Spartinivicinus poritis: one gene and its partner. The protein of the gene in region 1 interacts with the protein of each later gene in a pairwise test. Links are inferred from orthologs where the notes say so. Each region holds a gene or a part of one and is shown in the gene's direction. Other genes may lie near its edges.

Region 1 (3,282 bases):
TCGTGGTCTGATTCGTATGGTTAACCAACGTCGTAAGTTACTTGATTACTTAAAAAGAAAAGACGTTGAACGCTACCGTACGTTGATTAAGCGCTTAGGTCTACGCCGGTAATTCAGGCGTAGGTAAAGCTATGCGCCAATCGGCTGCCTATAAAATGAGGCTTAGTCGGTACTATACACCGCTAAAACATTGCTGTTTTAGCGGTGTTTTCGTTTTTAAAAAATAGATTTATCTGACATACCTAAAATCGCCGACGTTGGCTATAACCTCTGCATCCCCGCCAGCATGATTGAGCACCATTACAGAAAGGTCTAGCCAAATGGTATAGACAGAGCTAATAACAACTATTATTAAGAATTTTTAGTATTAGTAAGAATTTTTAGATATTTATAGAAGGATAATCCTGTGAATCCAATAAAGAAAATATTTCAATTTGGTGATCAAACCGTCACCATGGAAACTGGCCGAGTAGCAAGGCAGGCTAGTGGGGCAGTCATGGTCACTATTGGTGAGTTAGCTGTACTTACTACTGTAGTCGCTGCAAAAACAGCAAATGAAGGTCAAGATTTTTTCCCACTGTCTGTTCACTATCAAGAAAAAATGTATGCTGCTGGTAGAATTCCTGGTGGCTTTCATAAGCGTGAAGGACGGCCAAGCGAAAAAGAAACCTTAACGTCTCGCCTAATTGACCGCCCCATTCGCCCGTTATTTCCAAAAGGTTTTATGAATGAAGTACAAGTGATTTGTACTGTCGTCTCTACCGATAAAAAACAAGATCCTGATATTGCCGCAATGATTGGTACTTCTGCTGCGCTAGCACTATCTGGTGTCCCATTCAGTGGCCCTATTGGTGCTGCTCGGGTAGGTTTTCTTGAAGAGCGTGGTTATATTTTAAACCCGAGTTATAAAGATCTTGAGCAATCTGAGCTAGACATGGTGGTTGCGGGTACTTCAGAAGCCGTATTGATGGTTGAGTCTGAAGCGCAAGAGCTAACTGAAGATGAAATGCTTGGAGCTGTACTCTATGCTCACCAAGAATACCAGACTGTTATTCAAGCCATTAAAGAGTTTGCTGAGGAAGCACAGGTAACACCATGGGAGTGGCAACCTGCTGAAGAAAATACTTCTTTAATTGAAGCAGTAAAAGCTGACTTTGGGCAGATGATAATAGACGCTTATAAAGTCACTGAAAAAATGCAGCGCTATGATCGTTTGTCAGGCTTGCGTGATCAAGCAGTAGAAAAATATGTTAATGATGAAGCGGGTGTAACTGCAAACAATGTTGTTGCTGCATTTGGTTCGTTAGAGAAAAAACTGGTCAGACAAAATGTTGTTAATGGCTTACCAAGAATTGATGGTCGTGATACTAAAACAGTACGCCCATTGAATGTTGAAGTAGGTGTATTGCCAAAAACTCATGGTTCTGCCTTATTTACTCGTGGTGAAACCCAAGCGTTGGTGGTAACAACGCTTGGTACGACTAGAGATGCGCAAATTATCGATTTTCTTGAAGGTGAGAGAAAAGATAACTTCTTATTGCACTATAATTTCCCACCTTATTCTGTAGGTGAGTGTGGTCGAATGGGTGGTACTGGGCGTCGTGAAATTGGTCATGGTCGTTTAGCGCGCCGTGGTGTTCAAGCAATGCTTCCAAAAGGTGATGAATTCCCTTATACCGTTCGTGTTGTATCTGAGATTACTGAGTCAAATGGCTCAAGCTCAATGGCTTCTGTGTGCGGTGCCAGCCTGGCATTAATGGATGCAGGTGTACCATTAAAAGCGCCAGTTGCAGGTATTGCAATGGGGTTGGTTAAAGAAGACGACAAGTTTGCAGTATTAACGGATATTCTTGGTGATGAAGATCATCTAGGTGATATGGACTTTAAAGTAGCTGGTACTTCTGAAGGGGTTACTGCGCTGCAAATGGATATTAAAATCCAAGGTATTACTGAAGAAATTATGGAAGTGGCTCTAGAGCAAGCAAGAGATGCTCGCTTACATATTCTTGAAGAAATGAATAAAGTCATCAGCAAGGGTCGAACTGAGTTATCAGAGCATGCACCAACCATGCTAACAATGAAAATTGATTCAGATAAAATCCGTGATGTTATTGGTAAGGGCGGTGCGACTATTCGTTCAATTTGTGAAGACACAGGTGCTTCAGTAGATATCGATGATAGCGGTGAAATAAAAATATTTGCTGAGAATAAAGACGCTGCGAAAAGAGCTGAAGACCGAGTGTTGGAAATTACCTCTGAAGCTGAAATAGGTCAGATTTATCAAGGAAAGGTGACTCGTGTAGTCGACTTTGGCGCATTTGTTAGCGTGTTACCAGGTAAAGAAGGCTTGGTGCATATCTCTCAAATTTCTAACCAGCGCGTAGAGAAAGTGAGTGATTACTTAAAAGAAGGCCAGGAAGTCAATGTTAAAGTAATGGATATTGATAATCGTGGTCGGATTAAGCTCACCATGAAAAATCTCGAAACAGCTTAAGTGAGGGGTCGCAAGACCCTTTTGCTTTTTTAGATTTATACTGAACATGTATTAAGCTAGCCACTCAATTATTTCTGCCTGCTTCCCCTTCAGCGTCGCCTTTACTAATTCAAATGACTACTTTAATGTTCTACATAAGTAGTATAAAAAGGTGTAGTCATTACTGGTAATATTCCTATATCAGCAATAAATTCTTCATTGAATCAATATAATCAGTGAATAAGTTGATATCAGTGTTTTTTGTAGTAGAAAAAGTCTGGGAGTTCGATTATGCCGGCAGCAACACGGCTTGGTGATATTTGTACAGGACATGGCTGCTTTCCGCCTCGCCCTTCTATCACTGGTAGTGCCAATGTTTTAATTAATGGCCGGCCAGCAATAAAAGCAGGTGATATGTATATGCCCCATGGCTGTCCTAATTGTCCTCCTCATCCTGGCTCTTTGGCTGCAGGCTCATCCTCTGTCACTATTAATGGCTCTGCTGCTGGTCGGTGGGGGATAGTATTAGCTGTGGAGGCTCTGTTGCGATGGGAAGTAGTGACGTTTTTATTGGTGGTTAACTTAATACTACTTGTAATTAGTGCTTAACAATAAAAATGAGTGCTAAATAGTCATTTTCCTGATCATGCAGAACTTATCTTTGAATTACTAACTAGTAGCCTTTTTATTACCTTCATTAAGTGGGAGTTTTTGGGAGTGGCAATCGATTAGGATTAAGCCGTCTTGATGGTCTAACCTTTGGAAAGATAGGATACACTACTAGTGATTTATTGGTTAGCGACGTATAT
Region 2 (3,173 bases), on another replicon or contig:
GTTATTAGGCTTGAGATTGCCTGTAGCTATCTTGAGCAATTTGAAGTAAAGCGTATTGGTGGCCCAGAGCACACTGAATATCGTATTCCTATTGAGGAAAAAGCTAGCTTCAGCAGAGAACTGGTAGGCAAAATAGAAGTTATTGCAGAGTATCAGCAAGATACTATCAAGCAACCCTTTTTGTTTTGTCGAATTGGTGAAACCACTGAGGCAATGTTAAACCCAACAGTTGGGTTTCAGTCACACTTTCAATGCCTAGCTTAACTCCTTTGACGAATCACTCAGCTCTACGAGAGCCATATCAGCAGGGAAGCTATTTAGAATACACTGATCACCAAACATCTCACCAGGCCACATAGAGCTTCAATGTGGCTTAAGTGAAGGCATTTTATACCTATTACGATTTACACTAGCCTGTTTATTAAAGCCCAAAACTCTCTACAAGCGCGCAACTGATATCAACTTAAAACACAAAAGGTTACTGATCACAACTCAACCAATCTCCCTGTTACCCTTATTCTCTACTTGTATTCTTTCAATGCCAATTATTTCAAGCTTCTGCTAACCTTCACTTAACAAGTCAAGTGTTGTTAAAAAGTTGGCGATTTTTCATAAAAGACGTATTATTTTCCACAAAATAGGATCAGATAAGTGACTTAAGCATGTAGGTGAGTTTTGATCAAGATATTCAATAAGATATTCAAACCCAAACACCACACAACAACAACTTCTCCCTCATCACCAGAAAGTCAGGAGCTTTCTGATAAACCCTCTAAAACCGTTAATCAAAAATCCTCCTCCTCTCCCAACAAAGCGAGCTGGAATATCAGCGAGTTCGCTGTGCCTGAAGCTGAGGGTAAAACGCGCTTTCATGACTTCGAACTGCCAGATATACTCATGCAAGCAATACACAACCTGGGCTTTAGTTACTGTACGCCAATCCAAGCTGAAGTACTAACAGCCACTTTAGCTGGACGCGATGCGATTGGCCGAGCTCAAACCGGCACAGGAAAAACCGCCGCTTTTCTCATTAGCACCATAAAGCAATTATTAGAAACACCCAGCCCTACTCCCCGTTATGCAGGAGAACCTCGAGCACTAATTCTGGCACCTACTCGCGAGCTGGCAATCCAAATTGCTAATGATGCCAAAGAGTTATGTAAGTTTAGCTCAATTAATGTCACCACTATCATGGGTGGAATGGAATATGATAAGCAGCGCCGACACTTACATAATGAGTTTTTAGATATTGTAGTTGCAACACCCGGCCGGTTAATTGACTACTATGAAAAACAGGATATTCACCTAGACTTGCTTGAAGTATTGGTTATTGATGAAGCAGACCGTATGTTAGATATGGGCTTCATACCTCAAGTCAGGCGAATTGTCAGAGCCACTCCCAAGCGAGGAGACAGGCAAACCCTATTATTTAGCGCCACGTTTAATGATGAAGTGACCCGCTTAATAGATCAGTGGACCTACCAACCAGTCAAAGTAGAAATTGAACCTGAGCAGGTAACAACCGATACAGTTGTTCAACATTTCTATATGGTTGAAGAAAACAGTAAAGCGAAACTGCTGGTTAATCTGATTTTACAAGAAGATCTTCACCGAATTATTGTCTTTGCAAACCGGCGCGATCAAACGCGCAAGTTACAAGAGCTGCTCTATCAGGTAGGTATTAGTTGTGACTTATTATCTGGTGAAGTAGCCCAAAAAAAACGGCTCCGTACTTTAGAAGACTTTAGAGAAGGCAGAATCCGTGTTTTAGTTGCAACTGATGTGGCGGGACGGGGTATTCACGTTGATGGCATTAGCCATGTGATTAACTACAACCTCCCTGATGACCTTGAAGATTATGTACACCGTATTGGCCGAACGGGGCGGGCAGGGGCAACCGGCGTTGCCATAAGCTTAACAGGTGAGTCAGACGCATTTTTACTGCCAGAGTTAGAGCAACTATTAGGCATGTCATTAACAATTGAGCAACCACCTGAAAGCTATTTGACTCAACGTTTACCTGTTAAAGGCAAAACGTCTCCAGCCAAAAACCATCACCGTAAACCACACAAGCAGTATAAAAAAACAGGCCACCATAAAAAGCCACAAAGGAGAAGGTAGCATCTGCTGCCTTTTCTCTCCTACTAACCAAGTACTTACCTCAAATATACAACTGATCAGGCTATTCTTAGCTGTTTACTACTGTCATTAGACTAAAGGCTATTCAACACAAAGTAAAAAACACTTTTACATACTGCCAGTATACTGTATATTTATACAGTTAGTTTTGCTTGGCGGTGTTCAGCTCCATTCAATTTGTGCAAACCCAATAGTACTTCTGGCAACAGAAGAGCAGCATATATTGAGCGATAGCTAGCCAGTTAACACATATATTCAAGCATTGACTATCTACTCTCGCTATCAGTTATTTAAGGGTACGCCGTCAGATAATCTGTTATCAGATGCCTTAAATAACTTTACTACTGTTGCCGGCTATATGCCGGCTTTTTTTGTTATTTCTTTAATTTGCTATACCTTTCACTCTGAGCATATTGGTTATTTTTTAAACCTAAAAAGAAATCATGACTCGTATGCATGCCCTAGCTACCAACAGTTACAAAAATTTAACGTCCAGTCTAAACCTGCTTAATAGAAATGCTTCTACATCTTTTGACGTTTTTTTAAACAATATTAGACCTTGTGGGTTAGCTGTTTTAGTTTAATATCTAAAGCAAGGAGGTTAATTTTAGTCACGCTACTGCCATCTTGTTGTAGTTACATAGGAAACAGGAACAAGTTTCTTTTGGAATACATGTTCTTTAGATAGTGGTCTTTTGCACTGAAAGGTACCCACCTATGGTAGATGCCATCCAGCTTGAATTAATCAAGAGCCAGAAACGCACCTTTGTTCTAGATACCAATGTTCTCATCCACGACCCCAATGCAGTAATGAGTTTTGATGAGCACAAAGTTATTATTCCCATTACAGTATTAGAGGAGCTTGATAAACTTAAAACAGGCAAGCACACCATGGCTGCAGACTGCCGACAGGCAATACGCGTCATTGATCAAATCCTTGGCTCAGCCCCACCTGCTGAGGTAGAACAAGGCGTACCTATTCGGCGCTATGATGAATCCCCTCCCTTAGGCACACTGGCTATTATGATGCCTCC

The links.
Region 2: the proteins of pnp (region 1) and rhlB interact in binary tests that used the Escherichia coli proteins (3 or more experiments, as listed by UniProt). The link is inferred for Spartinivicinus poritis from one-to-one orthologs.

What each region holds. Positions count from the first base shown.
Region 1 is NZ_JAPMOU010000018.1:76,495-79,776, reverse strand. Bases 2-2,950 are described here. They hold pnp (polyribonucleotide nucleotidyltransferase), read left to right. Parts: upstream 2-406; coding sequence 407-2,494; downstream 2,495-2,950. Other genes in these bases: ORQ98_RS14875 (PAAR domain-containing protein), read left to right, coding at 2,765-2,950; rpsO (30S ribosomal protein S15), read left to right, coding at 2-112. Outside these bases: more of rpsO, read left to right, coding at 1-1; more of ORQ98_RS14875, read left to right, coding at 2,951-3,082. UniProt on the Escherichia coli protein: Involved in mRNA degradation. Catalyzes the phosphorolysis of single-stranded polyribonucleotides processively in the 3'- to 5'-direction. Also involved, along with RNase II, in tRNA processing.
Region 2 is NZ_JAPMOU010000027.1:16,754-19,926, forward strand. Bases 59-2,898 are described here. They hold rhlB (ATP-dependent RNA helicase RhlB), read left to right. Parts: upstream 59-675; coding sequence 676-2,121; downstream 2,122-2,898. Other genes in these bases: ORQ98_RS18625 (hypothetical protein), read left to right, coding at 59-264; ORQ98_RS18635 (PhoH family protein), read left to right, coding at 2,857-2,898. In the rest of the region: more of ORQ98_RS18625, read left to right, coding at 1-58; more of ORQ98_RS18635, read left to right, coding at 2,899-3,173.